DNA from 2 places in the Streptococcus sp. STC1396 genome. Region 1 is predicted to be linked to the other one. Evidence: riboswitches for the same ligand, from Rfam matches in the RefSeq annotation. Region 1 holds a riboswitch; the other holds the start of a gene.
The links. A riboswitch is a leader RNA that binds a small molecule or an ion and turns the genes downstream of it on or off. The one in region 1 is predicted to bind preQ1.
Positions count from the first base shown of each region.

Region 1 (4,796 bases):
GCTTTCCAAAATGCTCTCAACCACCTTTTTACTAGCAGCAGGCTTTTCATCATCATAAGTATTGGTCACATAAACCCGCTCAATCATCCCACTCTTACTAGCCAGATTGCTTTCACCGACAACTTCCGTTCCATCCGTAAAAACAGCATGTAGAGTAAGGGGATTGTCACTAGAAGGATAGATTTTACCTGTCGTATGGAAAAACTTGGTCAGAAGCTGCATGGCGTTATAGGTTGAGCCCTGCATTTCAGAAATGCCGGCAATAATCAGATTCCCCAGAGGATGACCAGCTAGAACACCGTCTCCTTCGGCAAAGCGATACTGGAAGACCTTCTCATAGAACTTTGGCATGTCAGACATGGCTACAAGAACATTTCGCAAATCGCCCGGAGGAGTCAGCTGCTGAATGTTTTTCCGTAGCTCGCCAGAACTGCCGCCGTCATCTGCTACTGTGACAATAGCTGTGATTTCCACTTCTTTTTTCCGCAGACTGTCCAAGATAACTGAGATTCCTGTGCCGCCACCAATGACTGTGATTCTAGGTTTTCTCATGAGCGGTTCACCGTTTCCTTCCGACGATTTTTGTCGCGATGGCTGGCATTAACTGGCCAATTTTTTGCCAAATCATCCGCCAAACGTTGCGCAAAGGCTACGCTGCGGTGCTGTCCGCCCGTGCAGCCTACTGCGATGGTCAGCACAGATTTTCCTTCTTTCCGATAACCCGGCAAAATCGGCTCAATCAAGCCCAGCAGATGCTGGTAAAATTCTTCTGACTCAGCATGGTTCATGACATAGTTGAAGACATCCTTGTCCAAGCCTGTCTGATTGCGCAGTTCGGGCTTATAGTACGGATTGGGCAGGAAACGTACATCAAAGACCAAATCTGCATCCAAAGGCAGACCGTATTTGAAACCAAAACTCATGACTTCAATCCGGAAACTGTGCATCTCGTCCTGATTTGAAAATTGCTCAGAGATGGTCTTTCTGAGCTCCCGTGGTGTCAAATCTGTTGTGTCCACAACATTTTGACTGAGATTTTTCAGAGGGGCCAAGAGCTCACGCTCCAGCTTAATCCCATCCAAAATCCGTCCATCAGCTGCCAGCGGATGGCTGCGCCGTGTTTCCTTATAACGAGCCACTAACTCCTTATCCGCCGCATCTAGGAAAAGAATCTTGAAATCGATGTTCTCATTTTGCTCTAAATCATCCAAAACATTCTGGATTTGCAAAAAGAAAGAACGGCTGCGCATATCAACAACCAAAGCCAATTTATCATTGTCAGTGGTCCCTTCGACCAGCTGTAAGAACTTTGGCACCAGAGTTGGCGGCATATTATCAATGGTAAAATAACCTAAATCTTCAAAGGACTGGATAGCTACGGTCTTCCCCGCCCCGCTCATTCCAGTCACAATCACTAATTGAATCTTGTGTTCAGTCATTCTTTCTCCTTTCTCTAACCTATCATGTCTAAAAAGGGACAGGAAACTTTTCCCAGCCCCAAACATTTATTCCACAATCTCAGCAATGACTTCGATTTCGATTTTAACATCACGAGGCAAGCGAGCCACTTCTACTGCCGAACGAGCTGGAAACTCGCTCTTAAAGGCTGTCTTGTAGACTTCATTAAATGGCACAAAATCATTGATATCACTCAGGAAACAGGTCGCCTTGACCACATGGTCAAAATCTGTTCCGGCGGCTGCTAAAATGGCTGCTACATTTTTCAAAACCTGCTGGGTCTGCTCCTCAATCGTTGCTCCTACAATTTCTCCTGTCTCTGGTGACAAAGGAATTTGACCGCTGGCAAATAAAAGGTTGCCGACGATTTTTCCTTGGACATAAGGTCCGATTGCTGCTGGTGCTTTATCTGTTTGTACTATTTTTGCCATTATATTCTCCTCATTTCTTTCATCTTATTATATCATAAAGTCAAAAGACTGACTATTCTTGTCCTCCTTCCCATTGACTTTTAGGCAATTTTTCATTATGATAGTAAATGCATAATTCAAAACAGTTGTTTTGGACTGGTTCGCAAACTTCCCAGTATAAAAAACTAAGTACCCTTATATTCTAAAGTAATGTAATTGCGCATAGTTTTTTCTGGTGTCCTGCCGCTTTGGCAGAACTAACTGAGGGGTTGAGACGGAGGTTTCAACCTTATTTTATTTCTCAAAAGGAGGACCTATGAAAAGAAAAGTTATTATTGATTGTGATCCCGGCATAGATGACAGCCTAGCCCTGCTCTATGCCCTGCAACACCCTGACTTAGAGGTGGTCGCTTTGACGATTGTTGCTGGAAATGTCCCAGTTGAACTAGGCCTAGAAAATGCCTTCAAAATATTGGAAAGGCTGAATCGGCTGGATATTCCAATTTATGCAGGAGCCGACAAGCCTTTGGTTCGTGAATTCATCTCCGCTCAAGATACCCACGGCATGGATGGATTGGGGGAAAGCGGGATAGCACGAAGCAGCTCCACCCAAGCCCAGCCACAAGCTGCTTATGACTTCCTGGCAGACTACTTCCAGACCAATAAGAATACTTCTATCATCGCGCTGGGGCCTTTGACCAATATTGCCTTGGCTCTCAGGAAAAATCCTACACTTGGTCAACATCTAGACCGATTTATCAGCATGGGCGGCAGCTACAAATCGCACGGCAACTGTTCACCTGTGGCCGAATACAACTACTGGTGCGATCCGCATGCAGCTCAAGAAACCTACGAAAAACTTGGAAAAAAGATTGAAATGGTCGGTCTAGATGTCACTCGAAAGATTGTCTTAACACCCAATCTATTTGAATATATGCGTTTTATTAATCTTGAAGTCGCTGACTTCATCGGGAAAATCACTCGTTTCTATTGGGATTTTCATTGGGAGTATGAACATATCATCGGTTGTGTCATCAACGATCCGTTGGCTGTTTCCCATTTCCTGCATGAAGACCTTTGCCATGGTTTTGATTCCTATGTAGATGTTGCAACGGAGGGTATTGCCATGGGACAAACGCTGGTTGATGCTTATCATTTTTATAATAAAGAAGCAAACACTAAAGTGTTGACTCAAGTAGATACCAAACTCTTTTTTCAGGATTTTCTCGCTGTGATACTCAATACCTCAAAGGAAATCATCTGCCAAGATCTACAAACTTTAAACTTAGGATAAGATTATGAAAAAAACATCACCATTTATCATCACATTTACTGCTGTCTGCATCGCTCTTAACTATGCCGGTGCCAACATTGCTCTTTTTCTAAAACTTCCTGTTTATTTGGATACGTTTGGAACGATATTAGCCAGCCTTGTTTTAGGACCTATTTTCGGAGTAGGAACTGCGATTGCCAGCGCTCTGATTAGTGCTTTTACAACGGACATTTCTGCTATATATTTCTCTCCAGTAGCCATTCTTTTGGCACTGCTCATCTCAGTCTTTTTCAAGGCTGATTCAAAACCTAGGCTAAACCTCTTCTGGAAATCTTTTATGGTTTCCCTGCCAGCCACTGCCTTGGCCTCTCTGATTACCGTCATCGTCTTCAAAGGGATTACTCCAAGTGGTTCCAGCCTCATCGTTCAGGGCTTACATGGCTTAGGCTTAGATTTGGTCACCAGTACCATCATCGTCCAAGCACTGACTGACTATGCAGACCGACTTCTCGTTATCGGGGTCAGTCTGGTCTTCATTCCACAACTCAAAAAGGTCAGCCCAAGAATCTTTGCAAAATCTACTAATATTTAAAAATGCATTTGAATTAACAAAAACAACAGCACTAATTTTGTACTGTTGTTTTTGTTACTCTCTTCTAAATTTCCCTTTTTAAAATTCCTCTGAGGAGTTGCCTACTTCCGCTACGGTTTAGACCGTCTTCTACTAAAAGAGTCTAGAAAAAGTTTGTAATGCTTAAATGAGATGCTTATTACAATTGAAATTTATCGGCACTTGCTTCCTGTGTGCAAAGAATTTCTTTACTTATTTATATAGAGGACTAGCAAATCCGCGAATATTCCCGTGACCAATACGATAGGTTTTGCGTTGCACCTGATTATTGGTACTGTTTCCTTCGATAGTATGAATAATGCCATTCTCCACTTTCTCTACAATACCAATATGATCCGCCCAGCCGTCATTTTGCTGACTGTTTTGATCCCAGTTAAAAGTGATGATATCGCCTGCTTTAGGTGTTGAATTCCCATCTTCATTCCAAATACCCAAGCGTTTGAAAATTTGAATATGACGTTCTACTCCGCACTCGCGACCGATAAGTTCACTCAAACCCTGTCTTTGGAAAACCACAGTGACAAAAATATCACACCAGTCATCCGTTTCCTTGACAGCATATCCCACTGGCAATGGACGAATGCGATTATAATCCGCCACTAACAGACGGTGCTGCTCGCTGCCCCCCTGAACACCAACAAGTGCTGCTGCTGACTGTACGACTCGATCTCTCTGCCCCTTTATCTGAGGATCTAATTCATGATTTCCTACATTGAAACCATCTGTAGTTCCGTCAGTGTAGTCAATATAAGCATGAGTGATGTAGTCTCCTTTAAGAAAATAATGGTTAGCCGAATTAACGACAACTTCTGTACTATCCCCAGTCGGAGCTGTCTTATACCAATGAAGATTACCTTGATTTTTTTCAGACCAAGCAGCAACCCGTATATTTTTAATCTCTTTAGCACCAGAAGGACGATTTACAACAACTCGGTAAACTCCCTCTGTCTGTCTTACATCTTTTATTTCAACCTTGACACTTGGAATAGACTCCGTGCGAGTAACGGTTACTTTCGTTCCGCCG
Region 1 is NZ_JBZYCU010000002.1:146,011-150,806, forward strand. It holds gene AC5FEC_RS01530 (YvcK family protein) at 1-552, opposite strand, end outside; gene rapZ (RNase adapter RapZ) at 549-1,439, opposite strand; gene AC5FEC_RS01540 (RidA family protein) at 1,506-1,889, opposite strand; PreQ1 riboswitch class I at 2,019-2,063, shown strand; gene AC5FEC_RS01545 (nucleoside hydrolase) at 2,185-3,162, shown strand; gene AC5FEC_RS01550 (LytS/YhcK type 5TM receptor domain-containing protein) at 3,167-3,733, shown strand; partial or broken gene AC5FEC_RS01555 (GBS Bsp-like repeat-containing protein) at 3,965-4,796, opposite strand, start outside.

Region 2 (4,796 bases), on a different contig from region 1:
TCGGAATCTTCAAAGCTCGCGCATAGTCATTGGTCGTTCCGGTCGGGATAAAGGCCAGCTTGGGACGCACATCTAGAGAGGCAACGCCATTGACTACTTCATTAATCGTTCCGTCACCACCGGCAGCAATCACCAAGTCAAAACCAGCTTTGGCTGCCCTTTCGGCTTCCCGCTGCGCGGAGAAGGGCTCTGGAGTCGTTTGGTAGGCGCTGGTCTCATAGCCAACATCTTCTAAAACGTCCAAGACTTCGGCAATATTTTTCTTGATAATCTCCTGCCCAGAAGTTGGGTTATAAATCAATCTTGCTTTTTTTATCTTGTTCTTCATACTCAGCCTCACAAGCCATCTAACCAATCCTCATCTCGAATCTCGATTCCAAGTTCTTGGGCTTTGGTCAATTTGCTGCCTGCATCACTGCCAGCCACCACCAAGTCCGTCTTTTTAGACACACTTCCGGCAACATTAGCTCCCAAGCTCAGCAATTTTTCTTTGGCTTGATTCCGTGTTAATTTTTGTAATTTTCCGGTCAGTACGACTGTTTTGCCAGAGAGGACTGCATCAGCAGCTGCTTTTTCACCTAGATAGTCTAAATTGACACCAGCTTCTTGCAGTTCCCGCAGCAGCACTTGGCTGCCTTCCTGCTCAAAATAAGAATGCAGACTTTGAGCAATAACAGTCCCCAAGCTGTCAATAGCTGCAATGTCTTCTTGATTAGCCTGAGAAAGTCTAGGAATGTCATGGAATTTCTCTAATAGAATCCGACTGGCCTTGCTTCCCACATGACGAATCCCCAGACCAAAGAGTAATTTCTCTGCTGAGTTATCCTTGGAAGCTTGAATGGCATGATACAACTTGTTGGCTGATTTTTCCTTAAAGCCGTCTAAGGTGAGCAAGTCTTCTACAGAAAGACGGTAAATGCTGGCAACATCCTTGACCAATTCCTTGGCAAAGAGCTTTTCGACAACCGCAGGGCCTAGGCCTGTGATGTTCATAGCATCTCGGCTGGCAAAATGAGTCAAACCCTCCATGATTTGAGCGGGACAGAGAGGATTGATACAGCGCAGAGCCACCTCATCCTCAAAATGCAATAGCTCACCGCCACAACTCGGGCAGTGACTTGGGATTTCCACAGCCTCTTCTGACACCCTCTTAGACTCGACCACACGCAAGACAGCTGGGATAATATCGCCTGCCTTATAGACAATAACTGTATCCTCCTTGCGAATATCTTTTTCAGATATGTAGTCCACATTGTGTAAGGTTGCTCGGCTAACTGTCGTTCCTGCTAGCTGAACCGGCGTCAAGTTCGCCGTTGGAGTCACAACTCCCGTCCGTCCGACGGTCCAGTCAACAGACAGAAGCTGGGCTTCCTTTTCCTCTGCTGGAAACTTGTAGGCGATGGCCCACTTAGGTGCCTTGACAGTAAAGCCCAGCTCTTCTTGAACACTTAAGTCATTGACCTTGATAACAATACCGTCAATCTCATAAGGCAGACTATCCCGCTCCTGAGCAATTTTTTCGATAAACTCCCAGACCTGATCCATAGATTCCGCCAGAATATGAGTAGGATTGACTGAGAAGTCCAAAGATGCCAGCTTATTCAAAACAGCTTCCTGACTGGTTTCCTGAGTCGGACTGGCTTCTTGATAGAGGAAAGTAGCCAGTTTACGCTTGGCCACAACAGCTGTATCTAATTGGCGTAGGGTTCCGGCTGCTGCATTTCGCGGATTGGCAAACTCAGGCTCGCCATTTTCCTGACGCAGCTGGTTAACCGCATCAAAGGATGCCTTAGGCATGTAGCATTCTCCGCGGACAGTCAAGTCAACAGGCTCTTTGAGAGTCAAGGGAATATCCTTGACCCGTTTGAGATTTTCCGTGATATTTTCACCGACAGAGCCGTCTCCGCGCGTCGCGCCTGCTATCAAGACACCATTTTCATAGGTCAGGGAAATAGACAGACCGTCAATCTTGAGCTCGCAGAAGTAGGAAACGCTGGGAAATTCCCGACGCACCCGCTCGTCAAATGCCAGTAATTCTTCACGTGAAAAAGCATCCTGCAAACTAAAAAGAGGATACTGGTGTTGGTATTTTTCAAATCCTTCTAAAATCTTCCCACCAACCCGATGTGTAGGGCTGTCAGGCAGAATGTCTGATGGGTACTTTTCTTCTAAGTTCACCAGCTCACGATAGAGCCGGTCATACTCACTGTCAGATACGCTTGGACGGTCACTGGTATAGTATTCATGGGCGTATTGATTAAGCAATTTGACTAATTCTGCAATTCTTTTTTTCATACTTCTATTTTATCATAAATGGGCGAAATCTTCCTCTATTTGTTCCTCACAATCTACAGGAAATTAAAAACAACTATACATTTTTATAGTTGTTCTTTATAATCTATCTCGTCAAATCAATATGCTGGGACAGACGATTGATTAAAATCGCTCCAATTAGCAAAGAAACAAATTCTCCAGCCGCTGTCGTAAACCAAGTGAGGAAAAAGGGAAGACCTTGTAAGAGGTGCAGTTCCGCAGCAATGGTAAACATGGAAATAGAAAAGAGAATTGCAAAGCAGAAATGATCTAGCCGAATCAGATTATTAAGAATATATTGATTCTTAAATTTTTCAAAAAGAATAACACCTAAAGTCAAAAAAACTAAAGTGGAACCACCACCAACAAAGACATCTACGATGCCAAAACTATATAAATTGGCAATCATACAGCCTAAGGTCACCCCGATGATATACTTACGATGATAAAAGGCCATAAAGTTCATCATCTCCGAAATACGGAATTGATAAGCACCATAGCTAATAGCATTCAAAGGCGGGGTAATGGTCAAAGCTACATAGATCGCCGCAACTAAGGCAATCTGAGTCATGTCACGAACAGTTAGGTTTTGTTTTTTCATTTTTTCTCCTTTAGCGGTTTTCCCGCTTAAAATATGCTTGACGAAAGAAGCTAAGCGTCAAGGGCTGTATCCCTTGCTAAAATTAGGAAATGAAATAGGTCGCAGACTCTCTTAAAACAGCTCCTTCTCCCCACTCTCTCACATTGAGACACAGCCTTTCAAGTATAGCACAAATCCCGAAAATATGATAGACTAAGATCATGAAAGTTGTAATAAAAAAGTTTTTTGATAATGAAATTTTATCCTACCTGTTTTTTGGAGTAGCCACTACTGTGGTAGCTGTCGCGACCCGGATGCTGCTCTATACTCTGACCTCGAATGAAATCATTGCGACCATCATCGGAAATATCGCCGGTATTCTTTTTGCCTTTGCGACCAACGATACCATTGTTTTCAAGCAAAAAAGAAAGGGCTGGCCAGTCAGACTGATTAAATTCTTTATCGCTCGGCTCAGCACCCTAGGCCTCGACCTAGCTCTAACCATCATCTTTGTCAGCTGGTTCCCGCAAATCATCGGCCAATTTGTCAACAATGACATCAAGATGGTCAATACTGTCGAAACCTTCATTGCCCAAGTAGCTATTATCATCCTCAACTATGTCTTCAGCAAGATTTTTGTTTTTAAAAGCAAGAAATAATAATAGGCTATTTGAGAAGCTAATATGGAGGCTACAATGCAATTTCGATTGGAAAATAGAGAATCGAAGAAAACACAAGAACTGGGAAATTTAATCAGAGCATATAATCAATCAAAGAGAGAACCGTCAAAAAGTGAACCTCTTAACATCTATGTCGAAGACGAACAAGGAAATCTAATTGCTGGCATGGTAGCCGAAACTTTTGGACATTGGCTAGAAATTGAATATTTGTATGTGCAAGAGAATTTGCGAGGACAAGGCATAGGCTCAAACATTTTGAACCGGGCAGAAAAAGAGGCTAGAGAAAGAAAGTGTAAATATTCATTTGTGAACACCTATCAGTTTCAAGCACCGAATTTTTATAAAAAGCACGGTTATGAAGAAGTGTTTGCCTTAAAAGAATATCCCTATACCGGAGAAAGATATTATTATACAAAAGCATTATAATTTAAGATTTGAATGATTCAAATCAGATGCATTATTGTCGGTTTCTTACGAAGAAGAGAAAATAGAGTTATGTTTAGACCAAAGTTTCTTTGCCCTATAAAAGCAAATCTGGACCAGATTATTCTGACCCAGATTTTTTGATGATTAGATTTCCAAACTTGGATTTTCAGCTGTCAGGTGAGTAATGTCACCCTTGACACCGAAATATTCCTCCACCAGAGACTGGAGTTCTTTCATGGCTGCTTGAGCACGCGCTGTCTGCTCTTCATTGATGGCCTCAATAACTAAAACAGCATCCTTGGTTCCTTCTGTTAGCATGGTCCGCTGAGCTTCTCGCCAGTTGAGACAGCGGCAGACGGCTCCCTCCTCATCATAGTAGATGATTTCCTCTGGCAGAGCCGGTGCATCCGTTTCAGCTCCCAGTGGAAAGAAGGCTTCACCACCCTTGGCTTTCCCCAGATGAAGACCACCGACAATCTTGTCCAAATCCTCCCCACCACAAGGAACGGCATAAGACAAGGACACACTGTTATAAAGATCTACCAAAGGATTGATTGGGTTGAATTCCCGTCCTTGACTGACCCGCTTGAGTAGGGCTTCGATAGAGGAACGCGCTCCTTTTTTGGTCTTAAATTGGCCGAAAGCCTGCCGCCATTCCTGAATAACATCATTCTGGGTAAAATTCTCATCTGGGATAAAGTCTTCAGCTCGCTTTGCTCCCTTATCTAGCAAGGATTTGAAGTAGGGATCCTTGCTTTCATCGACTGAATTGTCCAAACCCTTGGCTACCATAATAC
Region 2 is NZ_JBZYCU010000003.1:85,044-89,839, forward strand. It holds gene AC5FEC_RS01975 (diacylglycerol kinase family lipid kinase) at 1-328, opposite strand, end outside; gene ligA (NAD-dependent DNA ligase LigA) at 337-2,295, opposite strand; gene AC5FEC_RS01985 (QueT transporter family protein) at 2,399-2,914, opposite strand; PreQ1 riboswitch class II at 2,912-3,004, opposite strand; gene AC5FEC_RS01990 (GtrA family protein) at 3,115-3,552, shown strand; gene AC5FEC_RS01995 (GNAT family N-acetyltransferase) at 3,589-3,999, shown strand; gene AC5FEC_RS02000 (B3/B4 domain-containing protein) at 4,144-4,796, opposite strand, start outside.
Region 2: another riboswitch for preQ1. It lies ahead of AC5FEC_RS01985 (QueT transporter family protein); the one in region 1 lies ahead of AC5FEC_RS01545 (nucleoside hydrolase).